2 regions of the Sphingosinicella xenopeptidilytica genome follow, and region 2 is predicted to be linked to the other one. Evidence: riboswitches for the same ligand, from Rfam matches in the RefSeq annotation. Region 2 holds a riboswitch; the other holds the start of a gene.

Region 1 (15,249 bases), on a different contig from region 2:
CAGCAGCTTACGCATCGGTCTTCATCCAATATGGCCGGCGTTTCTCAAGAAAGGCGGTAAGGCCCTCGGCGGCTTCCTCGGTCGCGCGCCGCGCGGCGATGCGACGGGCGCTGTCGCTGCGAAGCGCGGGGGTAATCTCGCGCCCCGCGAAGTCGGTAACCAGCGCCTTGGCGTCGATCCCCGCGCCCGGCGCGGCTTCTAGGATGGCGTCCACCCACGCATCCACCTGCGCGTCGGCGGCGTAGAGATCAGCAACGCCCACGTGCACCAGCCCCATCTCGCGCGCTTCGGGAAGGCCGAACAGTTCGGCGGTGGTGAACCAGCGCTTGGCCTGCCGCGCCCCGATGGCGGCGATCACGAACGGCGAGATCGTCGCAGGGGTGAGGCCGAGGCGCACTTCGGAAAGCCGGAACTTCACGCCCTCGATGCCCACCACCATGTCAGCGCAGGAAACGAGCCCGACACCGCCGCCGAAGATATTGCCCTTGGCGATGGCGATCACTGGCACCGGACAGGCGGCGATGCTGGCGAGCATGTCCGACAGGCGCTGACCGTCGGCGACGTTCTCCGCCTCGCTCCAGCCGCCGGCGGCACGCATATATTCAAGGTCCGCGCCCGCAGAGAAGCTCTTGCCTTCGCCCGAAAGCACCACGGCGCGCACGCCCGCCATCTGCGCGATGGCATCGAACGTGCCTTTGAGCGCGCCGATCAGTTCGGCGTTGAAGGCGTTATGTCGTTCAGGGCGATTGAGCGTAACGCGCGCGACGTTGTTTTCATCAAGCGTGAAGCTGAGCGTGTCCGATGCGGGGACTTCGACTGCCGTGTTGTCGTTCATCGCCGCCTCACATCCGGAACGTGCCGAAGCGCGTCTCGGGCACCGGTGCGTTCAGCGAGGCGGCAAGGCCAAGCGCCACGACCGTGCGCGTGTCGGCGGGATCGATGATGCCATCGTCCCATAGGCGGGCGCTCGCATAGTACGGATGGCCCTGCTTCTCGTACTGCTCACGGATCGGCGCCTTGAACGCGTCTTCCTCGGCCTTGGTCTTGAAGCCGCCGCGCTTCACCGTGGCGAGCACCGACGCCGCCTGCTCGCCGCCCATCACGGAGATGCGCGCGTTCGGCCACATCCACAGGAAGCGGGGCGAATAGGCGCGGCCGCACATGCCGTAATTGCCCGCGCCGAAGCTGCCGCCGATCACCACGGTGAACTTCGGCACGGCGGCGCAGGCAACCGCCGTCACCATCTTGGCGCCGTGGCGGGCGATGCCTTCGTTCTCGTAGCGTCTGCCGACCATGAAGCCGGAGATGTTCTGCAGGAACAGGAGGGGCACCTTGCGCTGGCAGCACAGCTCGATGAAGTGCGCGCCTTTCTGCGCGCTCTCCGAAAACAGGATGCCGTTGTTGGCGACGATGCCGACAGGGTAGCCCTCGATATGCGCGAAGCCGGTGACGAGCGTTTCGCCGTACAGCGCCTTGAACTCGTCGAGCGCGCTGTCGTCGACGATGCGCGCGATGATCTCGCGCACGTCCACCGGATGCCGCGTGTCGGCGGGGATCAGGCCGTAGATCTGCGAAGGATCGTGGCGCGGCGGCTTTGGCGCCCGCACGGCGATTTCCGGCGCGCGGGGCGCGGGCAGCGTGGCGACGATGCCCCGCGCGATCGAAAGCGCGTGCGCGTCGTCGTTGGCGAGATGATCGACCACGCCCGAAATGCGCGCGTGCACATCGCCGCCGCCAAGGTCCTCCGCCGTCACTTCCTCACCGGTCGCCGCCTTCACCAGCGGTGGTCCGCCAAGGAAGATCGTGCCCTGATTGCGAACGATGATGCTCTCGTCGGACATGGCGGGCACGTAGGCGCCACCCGCCGTGCAGCTTCCCATCACCACCGCGATCTGCGCGATGCCTTCGGCGGACATCGTCGCCTGATTGTAGAAGATGCGCCCGAAGTGGTCGCGGTCGGGGAACACCTCGTCCTGATTGGGGAGGTTCGCGCCGCCGGAATCGACGAGGTACACGCAGGGCAGGCGGTTCTGCCGCGCGACTTCCTGCGCGCGCAGGTGCTTCTTCACGGTCAGCGGATAGTAGGTGCCGCCCTTCACCGTTGCGTCGTTGCACACGATCACGCAGCTGCGCCCGGCGATCTGGCCGACGCCCGCGATCACGCCAGCGGCGGGCACCTCGTCGTCATAAACGTCATACCCGGCGAACAGCGAGAGTTCGAGAAAAGCGGTGCCGGGATCGAGCAGCCGCTCCACACGCTCACGCGGCAGCAGCTTGCCGCGCGCGGTGTGGCGTTCACGCGAGTCCGCATTGCCGCCGAGCGCGATCTGCGCCGAGCGTTCGCGCAGATCGGCGACGAGCGCCTGCATCGCTTCCGCGTTTGCCTTGAATTCCGGGTCGATAGCATTCGCCTGCGTGCCGACTACGGCCATCGGTCGATCATCCCCTCAGCTTCGTTCCGAGTGGGAATAGCACGCGGGAGGGATTCGGTCTTAATTGAATGCGCTGGCGGTTTCGCATAGATGACATCTATGATTGACGGCTACCTCCTGCGTTACTTCCTCGCGATCGTCGAGACTGGCAGTTTCACGGCGGCGGCAGCGCGCGTGAACGTCACCCAGCCCACGCTTTCCGCAGGCGTCGCCAAGCTGGAGCGCGAGCTTGGCGTCTCGCTGTTCGTCCGCTCCGCCCGCCGCGTGGAACTCACCGAAGCCGGAGCGCGCTTCCTCCAGCGCGCGCGCAACATCATGCAGGAATACAACGCCGCGCTCGGCGAAATCGGAGAGCCCGCCCGCCGCCGCGCACTGCGTCTCGGCCTGCTCCATACCGTCCCGGCAAGCATCGGCGAGCGGCTGGTGCGCGACTGGCAATCCATCGACGGTGCCAATGGCCTCGAGATCGTCGAAGGCAGCGACGCCGAACTCGTCACCCGTCTCGATCAGGGCCGCGTCGACATGGCGCTCACCCTGATGCGCACGGGCACGGAGAAATATTCGCCGGTCGTGGTGGGGGAGGAGCCCTATCTGCTGATGATGCCCGAAGGCCATCCGCTTGCGGCATCGGACCCGGTGCCGTCCGACGCGTTGCACAGCACGCCGATGGTCGTCCGCCGCCGCTGCGAGGTGCTGAGCGAGGTCAGCCGGCATTTCACCGGCCACGGCGTCCGCCCGCCGCTCGCCTACCGCACGGTACAGGAGGAGCGGGCACTCGCCATGGTCGCCGCCGGCCTCGGCGTCACGGTGATGCCCGCTTCCTATACCGCACCCGGCGTCGTCCAGCGCCACCTGTCCGGCTTCGACCGCACACGCACGCTCGCCGTCCTGCAAAGCCCCGTCGCCATGGCGCTGAGGAGCGACGTGGCGCGCATGACGTCACTCGTTCAGGAAGCACTCCGCCGCCAGCCCGCCCCATCGCGCGCGATCCCGTAAACCGCGGCAAGGTTCGCCTCGGTCAGCACTGCGCCCGGCGCGCCGTCGGCGACGATCCGCCCACCCGCCATCAGCACGCAGCGGTCGCAGTGCGCCTCGGCCAGCGTCAGGTTGTGGAACGACGCCAGCACGCCTGCACCCCGCGTCGCCTCCGCGCGCAGCATCGCCAGCACATCCAGCTCGTGCCCCGGGTCGAGGTTCGCCGTCGGCTCGTCGAGCAGCAGCCAGTCCGCACGTCCCGCCAGCACGCGCGCCAGCAGTACACGCGCGCGCTCGCCCGTCGAGAGCGTGTCGACCCGCCGTCCGGCGAACGCCGACATCCCGACCCGCGCCAGCGTTTCCGCCACGCGGCTCGCATCCACGCCCGAAAGCGCGACGATATCGTCCGCGCGCATCGGCCAGTCGACGCGGCGCCCGGCGGGCATGTAGGCGATCCGCCGCGCACGCTCCGATGACGTCATGGCGTCAAGCGCCTTGTCGCCGACAACAATGCTGCCTTCCCCCACGCTGAGCCCGGCAAGCGCGCGCAGCAGCGTCGTCTTGCCCGAACCGTTCGGCCCGATCAGCCCGACCACCTCGCCGGGCGCCACGGCGATGTCGAGCACGCCCGCGAGATAGGGCCGCGCGATACCCCGTGCGACAAGTCCGCTCATGACTGCCCCCCGCGCCGCGAGAGGATCAGCCACAGGAAGAACGGCGCCCCCAGCATCGCCGTGACGACCCCGATCGGCAGCGTCTTGCCGTTCAGCGGGAAGCGCGTGACGATATCCGCCGCCACCAGCAGCACGGCGCCCGCGATCGCGCTCGGCAAAAGCGCGGGGCCGGGACGGTTCCGCACCAGCGGCCGCACCAGATGCGGCACGATCAGGCCGACGAAGCCGATGATCCCCGCCACCGCCACCGCGCCGCCTACCGCGACCGCGCTGCCGCCGACGATCCGCCAACGCATCGCGCGCACGTCGTGGCCCAGCGTCGCGGCGACGTCCTCGCCGAGCGCCAGCGCATCGAGCCCGCGCGCGGCCGAAAGCACCAGCGCGCTCCCGGCGAGCATGGCCGGGAGGCCGACGCCGACGTGTTCGACGCTGCGATCCGCGAAAGAGCCGAGTAGCCAGAACATCATGTCGTAGAAGGCGAACGGCGACGCGGCGAGCGCCAGCGCGAGGTTCATCATCGCGCCGCCGAGTGCCGAGATCGCGATGCCCGCGAGGATCAGCGTCGTCGAGGACGCCCCCCGCCCCGCGAGCAAAAGGAGCAGCACGAGCGCCAGCAGCGCCCCCGCGATGCCGCCGCCCGCCATCGCGATCGTTCCCGAAAAGCCAAGGAAATAGCCCGTCACCACCGCCCCGAGCGCAGCCCCCGCCGAGGTGCCGAGGATGTCGGGCGAGGCGAGGGGGTTCCTCAGCAGCCCCTGCAGGGCCGCGCCGCTGATCCCAAGCGCCGCACCCGCAGCGGCGGAGAGGACGAGCCGGGGCAGCCGAAGCTCCGTGAACAGCATCCGGGCGAGATCGGGATCTCGGAGCAGCGCTGCCACGGGTACCTCGCCGACCAGCAGCGAGAGCAGCGCCACGGGCACGAACAGCGCCAGAAGCAGAAAGGAAAGCCGCGCCGCCGTCACCGGATCGTCTCCCGCAGCCGCGCAACGTCAGCCGCGGCGAGCGGGCCGGGGCAGAGCCATGCGCGCCCGTCCACCTCTATATTGCGCGTTCCGGCGACGTGGACGGCGCTGTCGATCCATTCCTGCGGCAGCGAATATTGTCCGCTGCGATAGCGGCTGTGGATGAGGAGCGGCGGCGGCGCGGCGATGAGCCCTTCCAGCGACACGCGGCCGGTGGGTGTGCCCGTCTGCCGGATCCCGGCATAAGCGAGAAGCTCGGAACTGATCGACTCCGGGGCAGCGGTGAGCCCGCCCGCTGTGATCATCAGGCCGGTCTGGCTCGGCGACAGCGGCGATCCCAGCCGCGCCTCCATCCAGTCGATCAGCGCCTTGCCGCGCGCCGGATGGCCCAGCGCCGCCGCCACCGTGCGGATATTCGCCCTGAGTTCGGCGAGCGTCATCGGCGGCGGCACGTCGACGACACGTGTCCCCGTCCGCTCGGCGAGCGCGCGGGCAAAGCGGTTCACCGCGCCGCCGGTAACAACAAGGTCGGGCTTCAGTGCCGCGACCGAACTGAACTTGCCGTCATTGCCGTGGAGACCGCGCGCCTTGGGGGCGAGCGGTGTTTCGTGCCGGTCGCGGCCGAGATAGGAGACCGAAACGAGCTGCCCCGGCGTGGCGAGGAGCAGAACGAGTTCGTCCGTGCAAAGCCCGAGCGAGGCGACGCGCGTTGGCGGAGACGGCGCTGCGGCCTCCGCCGCGGGTGCGGCGAAGGCGAGCAGGAAGAGGGCGATCAGCCGCCCCATTTCACGCGGATACCGCCGAATGCGGAGATGCCCTGCGTCTGGTATCCGTAGGCGTCTTCATAGGTCGCATCGAACAGGTTTTCGATGCGCCCCGTCAACTCGAAGTCGCCGCCGAGCTTCACACGCCCCGAAAGCGTGGCGAGCACATAGTCCTTCAAGGTCACGATCCGCGCGGGAAAGCTGTCGAAGTCCGTGTCCCTGCGATTGCCCACATAGTTCGCCGCGAACGTCACTGACGCCACATCGAAATCGGCGGTCGCGAGCAGGCTGCCGCTGTGGCGCGGCCGGCGTGCCTCGCGAACCCGCGCGGTCCCGGCGACCTGCGCTTCCTTCGTATCCAGCCACGTATAGCTGCCGCCAAGCGTCAGCCAGCCGAGCGGCTTGGCGTCGAACGACGCCTCGATGCCCTTGCGCTTGCTCTTGCCGGTCGCGTTGGCGACGCCCGACATGAAGGTGGCGGAATCGTAGGTGCCGATGATCTCGTTCTCGAGATCGGCCTGGAACCACGTCACGTCTGCCGAGAAAGCGCCCGTGCGATAACCGGCACCCACATCCCACCCGATCGAACGCTCCGGCGTCAGGCTGGGGTTGCCGACGAAGCTGCCGGGGAAGAAGCCGAACATCTCCGTGAAGGTCGGGTCGGTCACGCCCTTGCCCGCGCTCGCGTGGACGGTGAAGCCGTTTTCAAGCGTGTAGCGCCCGCTCGCCCGCCACGTCGTCGCGTCCTTGAACGCATCGTTCTCGTCGCGGCGCACGCTCGCGCCGAGCGCGAGGCCGCCCGCGCTAAGCCCATAATCGAGCACGAAGCTGGTCCGGTCGCGCGAGACGCGCTGGTTGGTGCCGCCGAAATACTCGGCGTCATCCGCAACGAAACGCTGCGTGCGATATTCGATCGCGCCGGTCACGCGGTGGCGGAAGGCCTCGCTGCCGAAGTCGATGCCGGTCTGGTATCCGGTTTCGAACACTTCGGCGTCGGTGCGGTTCAGGAAGGTGTCGCCGTCGCGGTTGATGTTGTCGGTCGTAACGTAGCTGCCGAACAGCTCGTGCCGCCAGCGCCCGTCCAGCGTCTCCACGCGTCCGAAGCCGCGCAGTGCGGTCGAACGGATGCGCGTCGCGTCGAGCGTGTCGTCACGCATATAGAAGCTGTTGTACCCGTCGAATTCGCTCAGCGAATTGGTATGGCGCACGACAAGGCCAAGCTCGCCGTTCTCGATGGGCCGCACAGAGGCTTTCGCGGAGAGCATCAGCGATTCATAGCCGTCGCGTTCCTTGATGCCGCCGCCGAAGCTGTCGATGCCCTTGGTGTCGTACCAGCTCGACTGCACGATGATACCACCTTTGTCGCTGCCAACCCCGGCACCTCCCGCCGCGTGAACCGTGCCGAACGAGCCCGCCTCGGCACTGCCGAAGATGCGCGTGCCGTCCGTCGACTCCGCCGTGGTGACGGACACGACGCCGCCGATCGCCTCGGAGCCCCACAGCGCCGATTGCGGCCCGCGCAGCACCTCGGCGCGGGCGATACCGTCGGAGGGCAGGGTTTCCCAGCGGAACTCGCCGGAGGTCGCCGGATCGTTGGCAGCGATACCGTCCACGAAAACCAGTGTGTGGTTCGCCTCGGCGCCGCGGATGCGCACCTGTGTCTGCGCCCCGGTCGGCCCGGAACGGGCAACGGAAACGCCGGGTGACAGCCTGAGGAGATCGACGAGCTGCGGCAGCGCCACCGCTTCGATGGTGGCGCCGTCGATCACGGTCAGCGCGCCGCCCGTCTCGCTGTAGGCAACGGGTTCGCGCGCGGCGGAAACGACCAGCGTGCCGTCGTCGACAATGGCTGCGGCGGAAAGAAGAAAAACAGCAATCATAAAGACTCCCTGAGCAATGTTCACACATCGTCTCAGCGGGCATGACTGCTCGCACGCGATCGGCTGGACCCGGCCGGGCGTGGACGACAGACATGGCAGGTTTCCTGACTCGCGGGTTGTCGCCTTGCGTGCCGCCTTCCCGGTCGGGCCGATGGGGCCGTTCCAGTGGCATCGTGGCACGCAGGCTATCCGCCTACAGTTGCGGGCACAGCGCCGGTTTCAGACCGGCTTCCCTATTATCCCCGTTGCCGGGGCACCATGTCGGCGGCGGGGATAGTCGCTCACGCCCCGGGTTGCAAGTGGCGCCCCGCTCGGCTATTGGCCCCGCTTTCCTGGCGGCTGGTCGGAAACCAGTCGCTGACGACGGAGCAAAGACGTGAAGCAGAATATCCACCCCGATTACCACACCATCACCGTGCAGATGACGGACGGCACGACCTATCAGTCGCGCTCGACGTGGGGCAAGGAGGGCGACACGCTGCTCCTCGAAATCGATCCGACGACGCACCCGGCCTGGACCGGCGGCAACTCGAAGATGCTCGACACCGGTGGCCGCGTGGCGCGCTTCAACAAGCGCTTCGGCGGGCTCACGCTCGGCAAGAAGTAAGCCCTGTGCGGCGGCGGCTCCGTTAGAGCATCGTGCGGAAAAGTGGGAACCGGTTTTCCGCCCCAAACGATGCGACAACAAAGAGATAGAGCGCGCGCCCTGCGTCAGATTTCACGCAGCGCGCTCTAGGACACGCCGCCGTGAATGGGCTCATTCATCACATCGATCTGAACGCGAGCGACCTCGCGGCCTCGAAGCGCGTCTACGGCCTGCTGCTGGATGCGCTCGGCTACACGTGCGTGCGCGAAGATGGCGAGTGCGAGTGGGATATCCGCACACCGCAGGGCTTCGCTTCGATCGGGCTCAAGCAGGCGCGGCTTTCGGGCCCCGCGCACGAGCGCTATGCCCCCGGTATCCATCACCTTGCATGGTCGGTGGAGAACCGGGCGGAGGTGGATCGCATCCACGCCCTGCTCCGCGACGCTGGGGCGCGTATTCTCGATGCACCCGCGCTCTATCCTGAATATTCAGCGGATTATTACGCGGTGTTCTTCGAAGACCCGGACGGTATCAAGCTCGAGGTGCTGAACGCGCCGAGCTTCTCAAAGCGCTGAAGCCATCGCCTTCGCGGCTGCGTAGTCGGCTTTGCCGTTCGGGCCGCGCGGCACACTCGGCACCGCGAGCAGCCGCTTGGGCACCTTGTAGCCGGCAAGGTGCCTGCGAACATGCGCAAGGATAGCGGTGACCTCGGAAGGTTCAGCTTCCACCACGGCTGTCACGCACTGACCCCATGTCTCGTCGGGCATCCCGAACACCAGCGCATCGTCCACCGCAGGGTACGTTTTCAGCATTTCCTCGACCTCTTCGGGAAACACCTTCTCGCCGCCCGTGTTGATGCACTGGTTGCCGCGCCCCATCAGCGTGAAGGCGCCGTCGGTGTCCAGAACGGCGTGGTCGCCCGCCATGGCGTACCGCTTGCCGTCGATGGTCACGAAGGTCGCGGCGGTCTTTGCCGCGTCCTTGTAGTAGCCGCGCGGCAGCAGGCCGCCGCGCGCGATGCGGCCTACGTCTCCGGGCGCCACGGGATGCAGGTTCTCGTCCACCAGGATCGTGTCGGGGTCATGAACGAAGCGCGTCGCCTCGCCGGCGTTGTGCGCGCCCTGTACGGCCGATCCGATGCCGATGCTTTCCGAAGAGCCGAGCGCGTCGATCAGCATCATCTTCGGATTGTGTCGCAGCAGCCCGGCCTTCACCTCCGGGCTCCACATCGTGCCCGAGGAAATGATGAGGTCGAGCGAAGCGATGTCGCCGCCGCCGTTGTCGAGCGCTCTCAGGAACGGCCGGGCAAAAGCATCGCCCACGATCACCGCGCTGTTCGGCTTGTGCCGCGCACACGCCGCGACGGCTTCGATCGGATGAAAGCTCGCGCCGGGCAAGGTGATCGCCGTGCCGCCCGTCGCGATTGCATAGAGGCCCATCAGGAATCCCGAACCGTGCATAAGCGGCGGCATCACGAGTAACCGCCGCCGTCCGATCCCGGCGCGGACATTGTCGAGCAGGGCGTCCAGCGTTTCGAGCGGCGCACCGCCCATCATTGCTGCGCCGCCGCCGAGCATTGTCCAGATCACGCTCTGGTCCCACATCACGCCCTTGGGATAGCCCGTGGTGCCGCCCGTGTAGATGAACAGCATGTCGTCGTCGCGGTGCGTGAGGGCGAGCGGGGCAGCCATGGCTTTGGCGAGTTCGTCATGCTCCTTCGCCCATGCGGGCGGCGAACCGCCCACCTGCACGAACAGCTTCACCTGCCCCAGCGAGGGCCTGATCTCATCGACGAGGTCTGCGAAATCGGCATCGAACACCAGCACTGCGGCATCGGAATTTTCGAGGATGTAGAGCAGTTCCTCGCCCGTATAGCGGTAGTTGACGTTCACGTGGACGAGCCGCGCCTTGAAAGCGGCGAAGGTGGTTTCGAGATAGGCGGGGTTGTTCCGCATCAGGTGCGCGACCTTGTCGCCCGGCACGGCGCCGGCGGTCACATAAGCGGCAGAAAGCGCGTCGGTCCGCCGGTCGAAATCGCCCCAGCGCGTTATGTGATCGCCGTGGATCAGCGCCGGAAGATCGGGATCGACGGCACCGCCGATCGCGGCGGCGATGCGACCGAAGCTCCAATCCTCGCCCATTGTCGGCTCTCCTCTCCCTTTTTCGAACTTCCCCCGCGCCGCCATCCGAGGCAAGCCGTTAAAAGTCGAAGGGAAGGGGCGCGATGAAGGCGTGGGTCTGCCACCATCTGAGCGAGGATCGCTCGGGGCTGCGTTTCGAGACTGCATGGCCGGATGCGCCGCTCCCTGCGGCGGGCGAGGTCCGCGTCGTGCTGACGGCAGCGGCGCTCAACTTCCCGGACCTCCTGATGCTGTCGGGCGCATACCAGTTCAAACCAGAGCTTCCTTTCGTGCCGGGCGTCGAAGGCGTGGGCATCGTGACCGATACGGGTGCGGGAGTGGATCCGGCGCTGGTGGGGCGCCGTGTCGTTGTCGGCGCGCGCTCGGGGTGTCTTGCCGAAGCGGTCACGCTCGGCGTGGAAAGCGTGCGCCTCGCACCCATTGGGTGCTCGGATGCGGAAGCGGCGTCCTACGCGGTCGGTGCGCTCACCGCATGGGTCGGGCTCGTGGAGCGCGGTCGGCTGATGCAAGGGGAAACGCTGCTGGTCACGGGCGCGGCGGGCGGCATGGGTCTCGCTGCGGTCGCGATGGGCAAGGCACTCGGCGCGCATGTGATCGCCGCTGCGTCAGATGAACGGAAATGCGCCGCCGCAAGTGCGGCGGGTGCCTATGAAACGCTCGTTATCGATCGCACCGCACCCGACTTTTCCGCGCTGAAGGACCGCGTCGATGTCGTCTTCGACCCAGTCGGCGGCGCACTGTTCGCACCCGCCGCGCAGACGCTGCGCTGGAACGGCCGCTACCTGCTGATCGGTTTCGCAGGCGGTATTCCGGAGCCTTTCGCGCTCCTCAACGGCATCGAAATCATTGGCGTCCGTGCCGGAGAGTTCAGCCGCCGCGACCCCGCAGGTGGATCACGTGCCCGAACGGCGATAGACGCACTGTTTGCCTCGTCTCACTACCGCCCCGTCATCGGCTTAGAGGCGCCGCTGGAACGCGCCGACGAAGCCTTCGCGGCAATGGCGGCAGGCACCCTCATCGGCAAGGTCGTACTCAGGATCCGCTAAGCGTCGTTTCGACCGCCACGCCGTTCTTGATGGCAAGCGTCACCGGCGTACGCTCGGCGATGTCCGCCAGCCGCGCGCGCTGCTCGTCCGTGAGATTGCCGGAGAGCGTCAGCACACGCTCGATCCGCGCGGTCTCGCCATCCTTCAAATGCCGCATCGCAACCTCGGCGCTTTCGAGCGGCCAGTCCTTGCGCTTCGCATACATCCGGAGCGTGATCGCCGTGCACGAACCGAGCGCGGCAAGTAGCAGCTGGAACGGCGCCGGCCCAGCATCCCTACCGCCGATCTTCTCGGGTTCGTCGGATACAAGCGTGTGATGCCCGGCACGGACATCGACCTTGTAGTCGTCCATGCCGATATTCGCGGTCACGCGTGCAATGGTGATTTCGGCCATGTCGCCTCCTCAACAGGAAAAGGGAGGCAGGCGGTGTGCGCCTGCCTCCCTTCCACTATGCCGCAGCCATCCGGCCGAAGCGACCGCTGTTGAAGTCGTCGATGGCGGTGCGGATTTCCGTCTCGCTGTTCATCACGAACGGGCCGTAGCCGACGATCGGTTCATCGATCGGTTCGCCGGTGAGCACGAGCAGCGTGGTTTCGGCCTCCGCCTTGAACCGCGCCGAGGTTCCCGCCCGGCTCAGTTCGAGCACCTCGGCACTTCCCGCATCCTCGCCGTTCACCAGCACCCGGCCCGACAGCACCACGACGAGTGTCGTGTGGCCTTCGGGCAGTTCGAGCGAGACGTCGGCGCCATCAGCCAAGCGGACGTCCCAGACATTCACCGGGGTAAACGTCCGCGCCGGGCCGGTCTTGCCGCCGAGCGTGCCTGCGATGATCCGTGCCTTGCCGCCGTCGAGGTCGACGACCGGAATGTCCGCGTCCACGATCGACTGGTAACCGGCTCCCGCCATCTTGTCCTTGGCGGGCAGGTTCACCCACAGCTGGACCATGCGAAACGGCCCGCCTGCGCGCGTGAAGCCCTTCGAGTGGAACTCCTCATGGAGGACGCCGCCGGCCGCCGTCATCCACTGCACGTCGCCGGGACCGATGATGCCGCCGTTCCCGGCGGAATCCCTGTGCTCCACCTCACCGTCATAGACGATGGTGACGGTTTCAAAGCCGCGGTGCGGGTGCGTGCCCACCCCGCGCGGGGTTTCGGCAGGCTCGAACACATGCGGTCCGGCATAGTCGAGCAGCAGGAACGGGCTGATCGCGCTGCCCTGCGCATGATAGGAGATCAGCGAGCGCACCGGAAAGCCGTCGCCCACCCAGTGGCGCTGTTCGTTGGTGTAGCGCGTTGTGATCGTCTTCATCTTCGTGCTCCTGTGTGCCGAGGGGCAAACCCGCCGCCTTCGTGTACCCATGTAGGAACGCAGGGTGGGAGGGGGAGGGGTCGCGCCTGCAACCCGGCGTTTCCCGCAGCGGAACGGCCTTGGAGAATCGCCCTCGTATTTGATACGCCGCAACCATGTCCGATTCCGATTCCGGCGCGCCGTCGCCGCTCCGCCCGCTTCCACTCCTCATTTTCAGCTCGCGCTGGCTGCAGCTGCCGCTCTACCTGGGTCTCATCGCCGCGCAGGGCGTCTATGTGCTCCTGTTCCTGAAGGAGCTTTACCACCTCGTCATGCACAGCTGGGAGTTCACCGAGCAGCAGATCATGCTGCTCGTTCTCGGCCTCATCGATGTGGTGATGATCTCGAACCTGCTCGTGATGGTCATCGTCGGCGGCTACGAGACGTTCGTGTCGCGCCTTGGCCTCAAAGGCCACCCGGACCAGCCGGAATGGCTGAGCCACGTGAACGCGGGCGTGCTGAAGGTGAAGCTGGCGATGGCGATTATCGGCATCTCGTCGATCCATTTGCTCAGGACGTTCATCGAGGCGAGCAACATCGGCCTGCCCACCGCGCGCATCACCGCAGAGGGTGTGCTGTGGCAGACGATCATCCATACCGTGTTCATTCTCTCGGCCATTGGCATTGCGTATGTCGACCGAATGACGCAACAGAAACACCAAAGCTGATCGCCACCCATCCCATATCGGGGCTCTAGCGGGCCTTCACCTCATCAGCATATCTGCCTTCCGATAGCGGCTTGAAGGCATTCCCAACCAATGTTAGGAAGTCATCCTCATTTACTGTCGGGATGGCGAAGATGGCGAAGGCTGCTCAGGAAAAAACCGGAGGGCCGGCGTGGCGTAGACGAAAGGCTTTCAGGGAGCCGGAAATCCTGGAAGCCGCGCGCGCGCTCGTTGAAGAGCGCGGACTGCGTGGGACGTCGATGGCTGATATCGCGGAAAAGGCCGGCATTTCAGAGGCGACAGTCTACAAGTATTTTCCCAATCGCCGTGACCTGATGGCACGGGTGGTTTCGGATTGGATGACGCCCAACCTTAAAAGGATGGCGCGGGACACGGCGCGGATCGAGGGGACGGCGGAGCGGATCAAGCTTCTGATCCTCATCAATTTTCGAGACATGGCCGAAAATCCCGGAATGCACGAGCTGATCTATCGCGAGCTGCACTGGGAAGATTATTATGGGTCCGCGGTGCATAGTCTTAATCAGAGATATGCCCGTCTTGTCGATTCGATCCTTACGGACGGGCAGCGCATCGGTGACGTGCGCCCTGACGCTGTCATTGAATATGTCCGGGACATGTTTTTCGGTGCCATTCAACATGTCGGTGAGCGCACACTTCTAAATAAGCGGCCCTTAAATATTGAAGCGGCGGTCGAAGCGATCGCAAGGCAGTTGTTTGCAGGCATAGGGATTGGCGGCGCATCGTCTGCCGGCGCCTTGTCGGAGGTCACGCGAAGGCTGGAGAACGTCGCCGCCACCTTGGCAAGCGTCGCCGAAAAGCGCTGAGCCATGCCGCCATTTGAAACCGCTTTCATCGCGAACAGCGATGCGTGCCGCGTGAACAGCGCGGCCAATCTGGCACTCATCGCCCAATTCCGCGGGCTTGAAGACAAGGTGCGTCACACCTCGGAGCGTTCGGCGGAAAAATTCCATAAGCGTGGTCAACTTCTGCCGCGCGAACGCGTTGCCCTACTTCTGGATCGCGATTCACCCTTCCTCGAACTTTCAACGCTCGCCGGGCTCGGCTGTCATGAGGACGATGGCGAGGAGAATGTCTATGGCGGCGGCCTCGTGATCGGCATCGGCTTCGTGTCGGGTGTCCGTGTGATGGTGATCGCATCGGACGCCGGCATCAAGGGCGGATCCAGCCATCCCTACGGTGTCGACAAGCAGATCCGCGCGCAGCAGATCGCGCTCGAGAACAAGCTGCCGCTTCTCAACCTTGTGGAAAGTGCCGGCGCAAACCTGATGTTGCAGGCGGAGATGTTCGTGCGCGGCGGCACGACGTTCGCCAATCTCGCCCGGCTTTCGGCAGCGGGGATTCCCGTGATTTCCGTAGTGCACGGCTCGTCGACGGCGGGCGGCGCCTACCAGACCGGGCTTGCCGATTATGTCGTGTTGGTGCGGGGGCGATCCAAGGTGTTCCTTGCCGGGCCGCCGCTCCTGAAGGCGGCGACGGGCGAGATCGCTGACGATGAGACACTGGGCGGCGCCCGGCTGCACTTCGAGACGACGGGCCTTGGTGAATATCTCGCGGCAGATGACGCGGAGGCACTTTGCACGGCGCGCGAGATCGTCGCCAAGCTCGGCTGGAACAGTCGGCTTCCTGCAGTGCGTGAACGCTCTACGCCCGCGCCGCGCTACCCGACGGAGGAAATCCTGGGCCTCGTTCCGACGGATTACCGCAAGCCGTATGACGTGCGCGAATTGATCGCC
Region 2 (15,249 bases):
TGGCCAGCTTGTCGAGCTGGCAGCGCACGTCTCCCGCGTCGGCCGTACCTCGATGACCGTCGAGGTCGCCGTGACGGTCGAAACCCTGACAACCGGCGATGCGCGGCCAGTTCGAGATGGTCGCCGTCGACGCGAACGGCAGGCCGGTACCTGTCGATCCCGAATACCCCGCAACGAAGGAAGCGTGAATTCATGAAGCTGCACACCGTCCGCACCTATAAATCCGCCGAACCGCTGGCGCGCGAGGACCAGCTCGCGTGGAAACTTGCCGCCGTCGCGACCGATCCGGTTGCCGTCGAAGCGGACGTGATCGAGATGATCGGCAACCGCATCATCGACAACGCCGCCGTCGCGGCGGCTTCCGTGGCGCGCGGCCCGATTCGCTCGGCGCGGGCGCAGGCGCTCGGCCATCAGGCGGCGCGCGGCGCGGCGGTGTTCGGCCTGCCGCCGGATGTGAAGGTGAGCCCCGAATGGGCGGCATGGGCGAACGGCGTCGCCGTGCGCGAACTCGATTTCCACGACACGTTCCTCGCCGCCGATTACAGCCACCCCGGCGACAACATCCCGCCGATCCTCGCCGTCGCACAGGCAAAGGGGCTGGACGGCGCAGCACTCGTGCGCGGCATCGCGGCCGGATATGAAATCCAGGTCGATCTGGTGAAAGGCCTCTGCCTTCACGAGCACAAGATCGATCACATTGCGCATCTGGGGCCGAGCGCGGCGGGCGGTATCGGTGCGCTGCTCGGGCTTTCGACCGAAGTGACGTATCAGGCGATCCAGCAGGCGCTGCACGTGACGACGACGACGCGCCAATCGCGCAAGGGCGAGATTTCGACGTGGAAGGCCTATGCTCCCGCGTTCGCGGGCAAGATGGCGATCGAGGCGGTGGACCGCGCGATGCGCGGCGAAGGCGCCCCCTCGCCCGCCTATGAAGGCGAGGACGGCTTCATCGCGTGGCTGCTTTCCGGCCCGGCGCACAGCTATCAGGTGCCGCTGCCCGAGCCGGGCGAGCCGAAGCGCGCGATCCTCGACACCTACACCAAGGAATATTCAGCCGAATACCAGAGCCAGGCGCTGATCGACCTCGCGAAGCGCATGGGGCCGAAGGTCGGCGATTTCGGCGATGTGGAAAGCATCCTCATCAAGACCAGCCATCACACGCATTACGTGATCGGCACCGGCGCGAGCGACCCGCAGAAGATGGACCCGAAGGCGAGCCGCGAAACACTAGACCATTCGATCATGTATATCTTCGCGGTCGCGCTGCAGGACGGCGGCTGGCACCACGCGCGGAGCTACGCCCCCGAACGCGCGCAGCGACCGGACACGGTGGACCTGTGGCACAAGATCTCCACCGAGGAGGACCCGGCGTGGACCGCGCGCTATCACGCCAAGGGCAGCGACAAGGCGTTCGGCGGCAAGGTCATCATCAAGATGAAGGACGGCCGCTCGATCGTCGACGAACTCGGTGTTGCCGATGCCCACCCGGCAGGTGCGCGGCCGTTCGCACGCCCGCAATACATCGAGAAGTTCCGCACGCTGGCGGAGGGAATCGTCGAGCGGGCCGAGCAGGATCGCTTCATCGGCCTCGTGGAGCGCCTGCCGCTGCTGAGCGCGGCCGAGGTCGCGCAGCTCAATTTCATCGTACCGGCCGAGCGGCTGGGCGCGGCCGCACCGGCCGGCATCTTCTGAACCGGAGAAAAAAATGGGAGCCCAGTTCAAGCCCAAGAAGTCAGTGGCGCTTTCGGGCGTCGCCGCGGGCAACACCGCGCTCTGCACGGTGGGCCGTACGGGAAACGATCTGCATTATCGGGGCTACGACATCCTCGATCTCGCCGAGACGAGCGAATTCGAGGAGATCGCGCACCTGCTCGTTCACGGCGAACTGCCGACGCCCGTGCAGCTTGCCGCGTACAAGGCAAAGCTGAAGGGGCTGCGCGGCCTGCCGCAATCGGTGAAGGCGGCGCTGGAGGCGATCCCCGCCGCCGCGCACCCGATGGACGTGATGCGATCCGGCGTCTCGGCGCTCGGCTGCATGCTGCCGGAGACGCACGACCACAACCTGCCCGACGCGCGGGATATCGCGGACCGGCTGATGGCATCGCTCGGATCGATCCTGCTTTACTGGTATCACTTTGCGCACCACGGGCGGCGGATCGAGGTGGAAACCGACGATGACAGCATCGGCGGGCATTTCCTGCACCTGCTGCGCGGGCGGGCACCATCCGACAGCTTCGTGCGCGCGATGCACACGTCGCTGATCCTATATGCGGAACACGAGTTCAACGCCTCCACGTTCACCGCGCGGGTGATCGCGGGTACAGGCTCCGACATGTATTCGTGCATCGCGGGCGCGATCGGCGCGCTGCGCGGCCCGAAGCACGGCGGCGCCAACGAGGTCGCCTTCGAGATCCAGAAGCGCTACGCGAATGCCGATGAGGCCGAGGCCGATATCCGCCGCCGCGTCGCCGCGAAGGAGGTCGTCATCGGGTTCGGCCATCCCGTCTACACGGTGGCCGATCCGCGCAATGTCGTCATCAAGCGTGTCGCGCAGGCGCTCGCCGACGAACAGGGCGCACACCGGCAGTTCAGGGTCGCCGAGCGCATCGAGCAGGTGATGTGGGATGCGAAGCGTATGTTCCCCAACCTCGATTGGTTCAGTGCCGTTTCCTACCACCTGATGGGCGTGCCGACGGCGATGTTCACGCCGCTGTTCGTCATCGCGCGCACATCCGGCTGGGCGGCGCACGTGATCGAGCAGCGGCAGGACAACAAGATCATCCGCCCGTCGGCGAACTATATCGGCCCCGAGAATCTCGCCTTCGTGCCGCTCGCGCGGCGCGGCGAGATCCCGGCCGCGTAAGGAGCGAATATGCCGTATCTGATTGCAGACGAATTGCCGAAGCAAAGTGCGGGGAAACGGTTCCGCGCGCTTCTGGAACGGCCGCAAATTTTCCAGCTTCCGGGCGCCCACAACGGCCACGCCGCATTGCAGGCGAAGGCGGCCGGGTTCGAGGGTCTTTACCTTTCGGGCGCAGCGATGACCGCAAGCATGGGGCTTCCCGACCTCGGCATCATCACCGTGGACGAGGTGGCGTTCTTCATCCGGCAGATCGTGCGCGCATCCGGCCTGCCGCTGCTGGTGGACGGCGACACCGGCTATGGCGAGGCGCTGAACGTGATGCACATGGTGCGCAGCTTCGAGGAGGCGGGCGCGGGCGCCGTGCATCTGGAAGACCAGATCCTGCCGAAGAAATGCGGGCACCTCAATGGCAAGAAACTCGCCGATGCACACGACATGGCCACCAAGGTTGCCGCCGCGAAAAGGGCCGCGCGGGACATGGTGATCGTCGCGCGCACCGATGCGGCGGGGGTCGAAGGTTTTGAAGCGGCGGTGGCGCGCGCGAAGCTGTATGTCGAAGCGGGGGCCGAAGCAATCTTCCCCGAGGCGCTGGTGACGCGCGAGATGTTCGAGGCGTTCGCGAAGGCCATGCCGGGCGTGCCGTTGCTCGCGAACATGACCGAATTCGGAAAGACGCCGTTTTTCACCGCCTCCGAATTCCAGGAGATGGGCTACAGGATGGTGATCTGGCCGGTTTCCAGCCTGCGCGCTGCCAACAAGGCGCAGGCGAAGCTCTACGCCGCCATTGCGAAGGACGGCGGCACGCACAACATGATCGGCGAGATGCAGACGCGCGCCGAACTCTACGAGACGATCGGTCTTCACGATTATGAGGCGCTGGATGCCTCGATCGTGAGGACGGTGCTGCCATCGCAATAAGGATATAAAGATTTCTTTATGTTCGTGTTGACACCGGCGGCGGGCACGGTAAGGTGCATGGGTCGAGGTTCCCGGCGTGCGCAAGCGCGCCGGGCTAAGACGGGAAGCCGGTGGCGCCTGCGTGCAGGTGGAATCCGGCGCTGCCCCCGCAACTGTAAGCGGCGAGCGGCGGTTCCTTTCATGCCACTGGCGCGTGATTGCGTCGGGAAGGCCGGAGCCGCAGCGATGACCCGCGAGCCAGGAGACCTGCCTCGTCGCGATACGTTTCCTCGGGCGGGGTGCCCCGGTGGATCGCGCGAGATGCCGTGCACGGGCCGCTGGTCCATGCCTCGCGCGCCCATCGGTGTGTCTGCCCATAGTGCAGGTGTGAACCGATGACCCGTCCGATGTTTTCCGTCCGAATGAGCAGGCGCGCTGCGTCCCGCTGACGCGGCGCGCCATTTCCCCAGCAGCATTTTCGCACACCAGAAACCGGCAGGCGGAGCGCCTTGCCGGAAGGAGATTTCCCATGCCCGTTTACGTCAGCAACCTCGGCTTTCCCCGCATCGGCGCACGCCGCGAACTGAAGACCGCGCTCGAATCCTGCTGGTCCGGCAAGACCACGCGCGAGGCGCTGCTCGGCACCGCGAAAGAGCTGCGCGCCGCGACCTGGCAGCGCCAGCAGGCGCTGGGGCTCGATGTCGTGCCGTCGGGCGATTTCTCGTTCTACGATCAGGTGCTGGATACCAGCGTGATGCTGGGCGCGATTCCCGCGATCTATCGCCCGCTCGGCGCGCCGGATTCGCTCGACGTTTATTTCGCGATGGCACGCGGCACGCAGGCGGGGAACAGCGACACCGGCTGCACGCATGGGCACGGAAACGGGCACGGGAAAGGCGATGTGCCCGCGCAGGAAATGACCAAGTGGTTCGACACCAACTATCATTATCTCGTGCCGGAGATCGGCCCGCGCCAACGCTTCGAACTGACCACGACGAAGCCGGTCGATGAATTCCGCGAAGCGAAAGCGCTCGGCATCCACACGCGGCCCGTCATCATCGGCCCGGTGACATGGCTGCTGCTCGCGAAATCCGCACAGGAAGGATTCGAACCGCTGTCGCTGCTCGGCGAACTGCTGCCGGTGTATGTCGAACTGCTGTCGCGGCTGCGCGATGCCGGTGCGGACTGGGTGCAGATCGACGAGCCTGCGCTGGTGCTCGACCTCGATGACAAGGCGCGCGCGGCGTTCCGCACCGCCTATGCCGAATTCGCCGAGCGCGTTTCCGGGCTGAAGCTGATGCTGGCCACGTATTTCGGCGGGCTCGGCGACAATCTCGATACGGCGGTCGGCCTGCCGGTCGCGGGTCTGCATGTCGATCTGGTGCGCGCGCCGGAGCAACTGGATGCCGTTGTGGAAAAGGCGCCCGCGAACCTCACGCTGTCGCTCGGCGTCGTCGACGGGCGCAACGTGTGGAAGACCGATCTCGCCGCCGTGCTCGACCGGATCGCTCCGGTCGCGGCGCGGCGCACGAAGCTGCTGATCGCGCCTTCGTGTTCGCTGCTGCACGCACCGATCGATCTCGACCTCGAAACGAAGCTCGATCCGCAAGTGAAGGACTGGCTGGCGTTCGGCGTGCAGAAGCTGGAGGAACTCGCGCTGCTCGGCAAGGCGCTGAACAATGGGCGCGAAAGCGTTGCGGAGGCGCTGGCGGCGAATGCGGCCTCGATCGCCGCGCGGCGGGCCTCGCCGCTGGTGCGCGACCCGGCGGTACGCGCGCGGCTGGCGAGCGTGGACGCGGGCTGGTCCGTGCGGGCGACGCCGTTCGCCGAGCGTATCGCGGCGCAACGGGCGATCCTCGATCTGCCGCCGCTGCCGACGACCACCATCGGTTCCTTCCCGCAGACAGCAGAGGTGCGCAAGGCGCGCGCAGCACACGGCAAGGGCTTGCTCGACGACGTGGGATATGACGCGTTCCTCCGCGAGGAGACGGAGCGCGCCATCCGCTGGCAGGAGGAAATCGGGCTCGACGTGCTCGTCCACGGCGAGTTCGAGCGCAACGACATGGTGCAGTATTTCGGCGAGCAGCTTTCGGGATTCGCCTTCACGCGCGGCGGCTGGGTACAGAGCTACGGATCGCGCTGCGTGCGGCCGCCGATCATCTACGGCGACGTCGCGCGGCCGAAGCCGATGACGGTGGATTGGTGGCGCTACGCACAGTCGCTGACCGACAAGCCGGTGAAGGGGATGCTGACAGGCCCGGTGACGATCCTGCAATGGTCGTTCGTGCGCGACGACCAGCCGCGTGCGGATACCTGTCGTCAGATCGCGCTCGCCATCCGCGACGAAGTGGTGGACCTTGAAGCCGCGGGGGCGAAGATCGTGCAGATCGACGAAGCGGCGCTACGCGAGGGCCTGCCGCTGCGCCGTGTCGATTGGCAGTGTTACCTCGATTGGGCGGTCGATGCGTTTCGCCTCGCTGCATCGGGCGTGAAACCAGAAACCCAGATCCACACGCACATGTGCTATTCGGAGTTCAACGACATCATCGCCGCCATCGGCGCGATGGATGCCGATGTGATCTCGATCGAGACGGCGCGATCGAAGATGGAGCTTCTAGGTGCATTCTCCGCCTACAGCTACCTCAACGAGATCGGGCCGGGAGTCTACGATATCCACTCACCGCGCGTACCTTCGACGGCCGAAATGGAAACGCTTCTCGTCAAGGCAAGCGAAAGCCTGTCCGCAAGCCAGCTATGGGTGAATCCCGATTGCGGTCTCAAGACTCGAAAATGGGAAGACGTAAAACCGGCGCTGGTCAACATGGTGGCTGCAGCTGCCGCGCTGAGGGCCTGCATTTCGAAAATTTAATCGTCCGCGCTGGTTTCTCTGCCATGTTCAATGACCGATAATACCATCGGGCGTTGGACATGGCGTGCCCGCTAAAACGATGAGCAGGTTTTCGATAGAGAGCCATTGCTTTAAGCGGCTGTGCTTCCGCCAGCATCGCGCCGGTCGGCTTCTCGATCAGCGGCGGTTCGCTTAAACCAACAACCTGCCTCAGGACGCATCACTCATTCGGACTGCGCGCCCGGATAAGGTGCGCGGGCGACCATGATGCTGCCTGGCCGGTTCGACAGGCGCGCTTCGCGCGTGTCTCCGTGGACGGACGACATCGCGAGGAATAGGTCGCGCCCATCAACGCCGCCGAGCGCGACGGCAAAGGCGCTGCGGCCTTCCGGCAGGCGAACGTGGTGCGTCACCCGCCCGCCCGCCTCGTAGCGCAGCACACGCCCGGGAATCGCGCTTGCCACCCAGATTCCGCCGGCGGCATCCAAACAAATACCGTCCGGCGTTTCTCCCTCCATTTCGGCCCACGTACGTGCCTCGCCGAGCGAGCCGTCCTCCGCGATCGAAAATGCGGTCAGTTTTCCGCCCAGGCTTTCCGCAACGATCAGCGTCCGGCCGTCCGGCATGATGACGCTGCCGTTGGGGAAGGCCAATCGGTCGGCGACGACCCGCACCGATCCGTCAGGATCGACGCGACAGATGTTGCCGGGCTTGAATTCCGGGTCGGCCCAGATGTCGAAGCCCATGCTTCCGACATAGGCGCGGCCCTTGCTGTCGACGACCATATCGTTCGCATAGGAGAGCGCATGGCGGGCGAGATCCGCATGCACGCGGACCTCGCCGTTCGCCAGTGCCAGCACCTGCCGGCGTTTCACCGATACGACGAGCAAGGTGCCGTCGGGCAGCCAGCCGAGGCCGGACGGATAATCGTCGAGCACGAGTTCGTCGCGGACATCGCCGCCGGGGCCGACAGACCGGACGCGCATGTCCTCCATGTCCGAGAACCACAGCCGGCCCGAATGCCAGCGCGGCCCCTCGGGGAAAACCAGCTTCCCGGCCAGATTGTGAAGCGGCCCTTCGCATTCTTCGCCGATCGCTTCACCCGCTTGCACAGGAATCTCCCTTCCGGATGCGCCTTGCTCCGCCGTCTATCCGATCAGAACGAAAGGCTGGCCTGCACGCCGTAGGTCCGCGGCGGTGCCAGCACGCTCGCGGTGATGCCATCGGCGAGATCGGCCCAGTAGGTCATGCTGGTCTTCACCTTCTCGTTCGTGATATTGTCCACGAAGGCCGCGATCTTCCATGTCTCCGACGGGGCGACATAGGTCACCCTGGCCTTCAGCCAGCCGAACTTCTTCTGCGACATTTCCTCGATCTTGAAGGCATTGAAGTACTGCCGCGACTGCAGGCTGTAGTCGCCGCGAAGGATGACACGGCCCGCATCGCCGAGGTCGGCCGTGTACTGCGCACCGAGCACCATCTTGAACTTCGGCGCGCGCGGCAGCGGAGAGCCGTCGAGATTTCTCTGATTTGGCGCCGTGCATCCCGGCTCCGGCGCGGGAAGCGGATACTTGGGATCGGCAAGGCAGGTATCCTTGAACGCGCCGTCGAGATAGGTCGCGCCGAAATCGATTTCGAATTCAGGCGTAAGCAGCGCCTTGCCTTCCAGCTCGACCCCCTTGATCACCGACTTGGCGGCATTGCGCAGAATCGTGTTCTGGCCTTCGACATCGAGAACCTGAAGATCGGTATAGTCATAATAGAAAGCGGAAAGATTCATCCGCAGTCGCCGGTCGAACAGGTCGCTCTTGATACCGGCTTCGTAAGCCCAGATCTTCTCGGGATCGAACGGCGTGTTCTGATAACTGCCCGCGTTGAAACCACCGCTCTTGAAACCGCGCGATGCCGAGGCATAGACAAGCACCTCATCGTTTGCCTGGAAGTTGAGGCCGACTTTCGGCGTGAAGGCGTTGAACGTCTTCGCGTCGAACGGTGCCACGTTGTCCAGGGCCGGCGTCAGGAAGTCCACGAAAACGAGGTCATTGCTGCCGTCGCGCTTCTCGGTGCTGTAGCGGCCGCCGAGCACCAGCTTCAATCGGTCCGTCAAACCGTACTCGGCCTCTCCGAACACGGCGAACGCATCAGTCTTGGTCGATCCGTTCAGGCGCAGCAGGCAGCACTCCGGATCATCGGGGAACCCGAACAGGGCATCGACATGATTCAGAAAATACTCGTTACGAATGTCGTTCTTCTCGTGGAAATAGTAGAGACCCAATATCCAGCTGAAGTTTCCGGTATCCGGAGAAACAAGCTGAAACTCCTGGCTCCATTGCCGGTGGTCTTCCTCCTTCAGCTGCGTGAAGGCGTTTACCGTCGTCAGGTCGGTGTCGTTGAAATTGTACGGATTGGTCTTCTTGTAAGCCGTCAGCGACGTCAGCGTGTAGTCGCCCAGCTGCAAGGTTCCCTTGAGGCTGACACCCCAGATTTCCAGCTTGTTGAACGGCGTGATATCGGACGAGATATGGCGCGACCCCGGCGCCGGAAGCGCGCCGCCGTTGTCGGCGAGATAGTCGCGATAGAACGGATTGTTGGCAGCGCCCGGCCCGTTGTAGAACCACACGATCGCGGAATCGTCGGCCCTGTAATAGTCGCCGATCAGAAGGAAATCGAGCGTGTCCGACGCCTTGTAATCGAGCGTCAGGCGCGCGGTGATATCGCTCTTGTCCTCGATCCGGTCCTTCGAGCCGCCAGGCCGCGTGACGACGGTGTAGCCGTCGCGATCCTCGAGCTGGACCGCGGCCCTCACCCGCAGCTTGTCCTCGACGATCGGCCCACTCGCCGCTGCGAAGACCTGATACCGGTCGTAATTGCCCACGAGCAGCGATGCATCCATGCTGAATTCGTCGGTCGGCATCTTCGAGATGACATTGACCGAACCGCCGGTGGCATTTCGCCCGTAAAGCGTGCCCTGCGGTCCGCGCACCGTCTCCACGCGCTCGACATCGAAAAAGCCCGGCACGGCGGCCGACGAGCGGGACAGGTAGACGCCGTTGACATGGAGCGCGGTCGAGCTGTCGGTGCCGCCGATCACGCCGGCATAGCCGATGCCCCGGATGAAGATCTGCGCCTCGCCCTGATAGAAGGCGACGTTCATGCTCGGCGACAGCTGGCCGAGCGCCTCGATGTCGGCAATCGAACGCTGCGCAAGATCATCGCCGGAAAGCGAAGCCACGGCCATGGCGGTCGCCTGAAGACTGGATTCGCGGCGCTGCGCCGTGATGACGATATCCTCGAGGCCGACTGTATCAACGGTATCGTTCGTCTGCGCGAAACTCTGCCCGGAGACGGACAGGGCACCCCCGACGAGCAGCGCCGCATAGCCAGCGGACTTCAACAGGGATGGCATGGTTCCAGTCTTCATAGTCTCTCCCCCCAACTTTGGTTTTCGGGCAGGTCAGGCCCTTCATTCACCGGCTGAGCCGGCTGACCGTTTGCGGAATTCCGGAAAGCGCCCGATGCGGATCAGCGGGCGCCTTCGCTCCTCAGGTTCTGAACGAAACCGTAGAACGTGTTGGACGGCGTTCCGCCATTCGCGAGGTAGTCGGTCTTGACGGCGCTGAGCCTGTCGTTCCGCCACGCCCCGTTCGCGATGTCGTTCCCCAGATTGAACACGCGCGCGGCATTGCCGCTGAAAATCGCCTGCTTCACCGGTCCGTCCGCCGCGCCCAGCGGCGCGAAGCCGTACGCTTTCTGCATATCGTCCGGTATCTCGATGCGGCGCAGCGCCTCGATCTGCCATTGCGGCGAACCGTACCAGACCGAATCCGTGCCCCAGATAACGCGGTCGGACCCCATTTTCTGGATGAGCTGACCGAGGATCGCGGCCGCGAGCCGCGGATGTGTGACGGCGCAGCTGCCGAATGTGGTTCCAAGCTCGGCATAGACATTGTTGACGCCGTACTTCTCGGGGATCTCCGCCAGATCGGTGACCCAGTCGATGCGTTGTTCCTTTTCGAAGCGCTGCAGTTCCGGCTCCGGCGAGCTCAGCAGCGGACGAAAGCCCGAATGAAAGATGACGAACGTCAGCTCCGGCCAATCCTTCGCGGCCTTGCCCACGTCATCGACCTTGGCGTGGTGCCAGTGGTCGAAGATATCCTTGTAATTGTCCGGCAGGAGGCCCTTGTGGACGCAGACCGTGCGGATTCCGGACCGGACCATCTTTTCATAGCCCGGATACATCACCTTCTCGTCGTCCATCCGCCACGGGTACTTGGAATTCACGAACGGATCGCCGAGCGTGTATCCCTTCCAGCCGTCCGGCTTGTGCACTTCGATCGCCTCGTCGATCGCGTCCAGCCAGCCGTCCTGCCCCGGCCAGATCACGGAATGGCAAAGCATCCGGCGTGATCCCGAAACGCGGTTGAAGGCATGACGCGTCGCCGCCAGCGCGGCATTGTCCATGAAGACGTTGTCGCCATGTTCGGCAGGCGCCGCGCTGATCAGGCCGATCTTGGTGTCACTGTCGAAAAAGACTTCCTTGGCGAAGTTGTCGAGCTTGAAGCGATCGTTGGTGATCCCTTCCTTTTCGAGAATCGGATTCCATTTCTTCGCATACTCGCCGAGCGCAATGAGGGATTCGGAAGGCTTGAAATCGCTGCGCACGAAATGGAGCTGCGAATCGACGATCATCTGGTCGCGGTAGCGTTCGCGTACCTGCAGCGCCTCACCGAGATCGGCGGCCTCCGCCGTCGAAACATTGAAGAAGTCGCCGAACACGCGATTCATCGCGAGGAACGAGGCCGCCATCCCCGCCGCGCTGACAAGGAACGAGCGCCGCGGCATGTGGTTCTTCGAAGCGAAAGTCTCGCTCAGCGATTCGATTTCCCGTTCGACGCGCTTCTGGTCGTCGGTCTGCTCGATCGGCATGAACTCGCCGTTGGTGATCATGCGGGTCGGGATCGGGTATCCCGACGAGACTTCATCCGCACCGACAAGTGCCTTTTTCTGTTTCTCACTGAGCCACACGCCGCCACCTCCATTTCAGCTTTCCGGCCAGCCGGCCGGCATCGTTCTCAAGCCTCGCCGATCGGCTTTCCGATGACGAGCTCGCACACCTCGCCCGACGTCCTGATCGCTTCGGGCAATCCGGTGGGATCGAGCAATCCGCCGAACTTCAGACGGTTCTGCGCGTGGGCAAGCTGGTGCAGCGCGAAGCCACGATCAATCGCCTGCTGCAGACCTTGCGCGTCCAACGAGCCGTTGATCGCCTCCTTCGCCATCTTCAGCGCGAAAGCGGGTTTCGCGGCGATCTTTCGCGCCAGTTCCAGCGTCGTCTGCTCAAGCGCGTCCAGCGGCACCACGCGGTTCACCATGCCCCACGCCAGCGCCTCGTCGGCGGTCCACCGGTCCGTCGTGAAGAGCTTTTCCTTGGCCTGCCGCGCACCCAGTTCCCAGGCGTGGGACAGGTACTCGACACCGCCTACGCCGAACGCGACCACGGGATCCTGAAAGAATGCGTTCTCCGCTGCTATGATCAGGTCGCAGACCCACGCCAGCATCAGGCCGCCGCCGATGCAGGCACCGCGCACCTCGGCGATGACCGGCTTGGGGATCGACCGCCAGCGTCGGCACATGTCGAGAAAGGCCTCGCGTTCCCAGCCGTACCAACCCTCGATACTGTCGAGATCGATGTCGGCCCACGTGGATGTCAGCGGATAATCGCGGCCCACGGCATCGAAGGTCTGGTCCTTCAGATCGTGCCCGGTGGAAAAATGTTTCCCGGCACCGCCGAGGATGATCACCCGAACCGCGTTGTCGTGCGCCGCCCGCACGAACGCGTCGTTCAGGGCATAGGTCATCGCGACATTCTGGGCATTTCCGGTCTCGGGCCGGTTGAGCGTGATGCGCGCGATACCGGCGCTGTCTACGGCATAAAGAACGGGAGACGACTCGATTTGCACCAATATTCCCCTCACCCGGATCATCGCGATATTGATATTTTTGATTTATGATTCATAGATCATTTTTAAGCATGTGACTACCGAAAATTTTGCGCGTTCGCATTGAAATCCTTGTTACTGCCGTTCAGGCGTCCGTGGGACCGCCGGAACCGTCCGCGACAAGTGCATCAGTACCGCCGCGCGGGCCTCAGGCGCGATGGTCCGACACGAGCGCGCGCAAACTGTGCGCGGTAAAGCGTTCATAGGCATCGAGAACGCCGGGCGGGATCGGGTGGATCATCCAGTCCTTCACGCCGTAGTTTCGCAGCAGGTTTATCCGCGCGCCGACCAGCGCGGTCGCGATCACCTTCAGCTCTTCCAGTTCGAACTGGCCGGCCAGTTCCGGGGCCATGTTCCGCTTCAGCGACTTCGCGTATTTCTCGACCGCGGACTTCTGGTAGCGCATATAGGCCGCGGGCGCGAAGAGTTCGGCCTCGGCCATCACACGGTACATGTAGGGATGCCGGTTCAGATATTCGAAGTTCGCGAGGAATCCGCGACGCTCGGCTTCCACGACGTTCATGCAGTCGCGAACAGCATTGCCGATCTCGTCGGCCATTTCGGTGCCGAGGGTCGGCAGGATCTGGTCGAACAGATCCTGCTGCGAAGCGAAGTGCAGATAGAAGGCGCCGTGAGCGATACCGACGCTGAGCGTCAGGCGCGCGATCGAGCAGCCGGCATAGCCATGCTCACCGATCAGCTTTCCGGCCGTCTCGATGAGAAGCAGGCGGGTCGCCTGATCCTTCTTGATACGCGCGTCGCTCTTTCCGCGCCGCGCTGCCGCCTTCACCACGTCCGTACGCTCCTTTCCGGCCCTGTCCTCATCCGCCGGCAGCGGGGCTTTCCAGCGCCATCTGCCGCAGCACGTTTTTCCTGACCTTACCAGATGGAGTCCGCGGAAAGTCCATCAAAATTTCCAGCCGCTCGGGCACCTTCTGCGGGGCGAGCCGCTCGGCCAGCAGAAAGTCCGCGAGGTCTGGCAACGAGAGCGCCTGCCCTTCTTCCACTATGACATAGGCGCATACGCCCTCGCCAAGCCGGGCGTGCGGCATGGCCACGACGGACGCTTCGGAAACGGCCGGGTGGCGATGCAGGTAGTGCTCGATTTCCCGGGCGCTGATGTTCTCGCCGCCGCGGATGATCAGGTCTTTCTTGCGATCGGTGATCAGGATCGCCCCGTCGTCGCGATAGATGCCGATGTCGCCGGTCAGGAAGAAACCGTCCGGCGTGAAGCTGTCCTGATTGTCCTCCTCGCGCATGTAGCCGCGAAACAGCGAGGGGCCGCGCACGGCGATCTCGCCCTCGCTTCCGCGCGGGAGGTCCGCGCCGGCATCGTCCAGCACCCGCACCTCGTAGTCGACGACGGCGCCGTCCGTCGTGGCGCCGCGGCGCGCCGGATCGCTTCCCGGAAAGCCCAGCGTGATATAGGGCGCCTCTGTGCTGCCGTAGACGCGAAACGCCGGCTTCTGCCTGAACGCCGCATTGGCCGCATCGATGACCGTCTCCGGCACCGACGCGCCGCCGCAGGCGAAGACCCGCAGGCTGGGAAGATCGGACGCCGCCGCCAGCGCCGAGGCCGTGAGTTCCTTCAAAAATGGCGTGGCGCCGACCGTTACCGTGGCCTCGTGCGTGTCGATCAAGGTCACCGCGGCGGTCGAATCCCATCGCTCCATCAGCAGGCCGCGGGTTCCCGCCATGAACGGAAGCTCGAGGGCATTGCTGTAACCGGTAGCGTGCGTGACCGGGGACGGCATGAACACCACGTCGCCTTCCCGCACGCCCCAGTGGTCGGCGCTCACCGAGATCGCGCGCGCCAGCGTGTTGTGATCGTGCAGCACCGCTTTCGACAGGCCGGTGGTGCCCGATGTGTAGAGCAGCAGTTTCGGGCTATGCGGCGACACTTCAGGCCAATCGAGGCGGCGTCCGGCGCCCGCCGTCACCAGATGCCGGAAATCGAGCATCCCCGGCGCGCCGCTGCGCACGGTCACGATGTGCAGGTCGGGCAGCGACGGCTTCAGCCGTTCCAGCATCTCCGTATAGGAAAAGCCGCGAAACGTGCCCGGGATGAACAGGACCCGGCTTCGCGAATCCCGCAGCATGAACGCCAGGTCGTTGTCGCGGTAGATCGGCACCAGCGGACAGCACACGAGGCCAAGCCGGCAGGCGGCGAGGTTGATGACCGCGGTCTCCGGCCAGTTGGGCAACTGGAAGCTGAGGACATCGCCGGGCCGGAGGCCGAGATCTTGAAGGCTCGCGGCCAGCGCCTCTGCATCGGACATCACCGACGCATATGTCCACGGCGCATCCTCGCCGACGAACACGGCGCCGTCCGGATCGGCAAACGCGTGGTCGAGCGCATCCATGGCGACGGTCCGCTCGCGCCAGACACCCGACGCAGCATAGTGGTCGACGGCCATGCAGTTACGCGTCGTGCCGGACATCAGCGGCTCCCTGCTCCGTGAGTTCACATATCACGGCGTCGGCCAAACGATCGAGATGCGCCTCGGCCACGCCCCAGTTCTGGGCGAGATACAGCAGGCTCTTGAGATACCGGCCCGCCGCGCATTCCTCGCTCATCCCCATGCCCCCGTGAAGCTGGATCGCGGCCTCTCCCACGAAGCGCCCGGCCCGGTCGGCCGTGA

The links. Region 2 has a riboswitch for cobalamin ahead of metE (5-methyltetrahydropteroyltriglutamate--homocysteine S-methyltransferase). Riboswitches for the same ligand answer to the same signal wherever they lie in the genome.
Region 1: another riboswitch for cobalamin. It lies ahead of ACFQ00_RS18175 (TonB-dependent receptor plug domain-containing protein); the one in region 2 lies ahead of metE (5-methyltetrahydropteroyltriglutamate--homocysteine S-methyltransferase).

What each region holds. Positions count from the first base shown of each region.
Region 1 is NZ_JBHTIK010000015.1:291,122-306,370, reverse strand. It holds gene ACFQ00_RS18210 (acetyl/propionyl/methylcrotonyl-CoA carboxylase subunit alpha) at 1-15, opposite strand, end outside; gene ACFQ00_RS18205 (enoyl-CoA hydratase-related protein) at 8-835, opposite strand; gene ACFQ00_RS18200 (carboxyl transferase domain-containing protein) at 843-2,432, opposite strand; gene ACFQ00_RS18195 (LysR family transcriptional regulator) at 2,523-3,428, shown strand; gene ACFQ00_RS18190 (ABC transporter ATP-binding protein) at 3,380-4,081, opposite strand; gene ACFQ00_RS18185 (FecCD family ABC transporter permease) at 4,078-5,043, opposite strand; gene ACFQ00_RS18180 (ABC transporter substrate-binding protein) at 5,040-5,828, opposite strand; gene ACFQ00_RS18175 (TonB-dependent receptor plug domain-containing protein) at 5,816-7,687, opposite strand; cobalamin riboswitch at 7,765-7,963, opposite strand; gene rpmE (50S ribosomal protein L31) at 8,064-8,294, shown strand; gene ACFQ00_RS18165 (VOC family protein) at 8,435-8,848, shown strand; gene ACFQ00_RS18160 (AMP-binding protein) at 8,837-10,414, opposite strand; gene ACFQ00_RS18155 (zinc-binding dehydrogenase) at 10,498-11,460, shown strand; gene ACFQ00_RS18150 (OsmC family protein) at 11,447-11,839, opposite strand; gene ACFQ00_RS18145 (pirin family protein) at 11,910-12,770, opposite strand; gene ACFQ00_RS18140 (TIGR00645 family protein) at 12,926-13,477, shown strand; gene ACFQ00_RS18135 (TetR/AcrR family transcriptional regulator) at 13,609-14,319, shown strand; gene ACFQ00_RS18130 (acyl-CoA carboxylase subunit beta) at 14,323-15,249, shown strand, end outside.
Region 2 is NZ_JBHTIK010000008.1:222,371-237,619, reverse strand. It holds gene ACFQ00_RS13660 (acyl-CoA thioesterase) at 1-196, shown strand, start outside; gene ACFQ00_RS13655 (MmgE/PrpD family protein) at 193-1,692, shown strand; gene prpC (bifunctional 2-methylcitrate synthase/citrate synthase) at 1,706-2,863, shown strand; gene prpB (methylisocitrate lyase) at 2,873-3,781, shown strand; cobalamin riboswitch at 3,830-4,049, shown strand; gene metE (5-methyltetrahydropteroyltriglutamate--homocysteine S-methyltransferase) at 4,290-6,629, shown strand; gene ACFQ00_RS13635 (SMP-30/gluconolactonase/LRE family protein) at 6,833-7,720, opposite strand; gene ACFQ00_RS13630 (TonB-dependent receptor) at 7,765-10,029, opposite strand; gene ACFQ00_RS13625 (amidohydrolase family protein) at 10,131-11,633, opposite strand; gene ACFQ00_RS13620 (enoyl-CoA hydratase) at 11,681-12,568, opposite strand; gene ACFQ00_RS13615 (TetR/AcrR family transcriptional regulator) at 12,756-13,400, opposite strand; gene ACFQ00_RS13610 (AMP-binding protein) at 13,429-15,048, opposite strand; gene ACFQ00_RS13605 (acyl-CoA dehydrogenase family protein) at 15,029-15,249, opposite strand, start outside.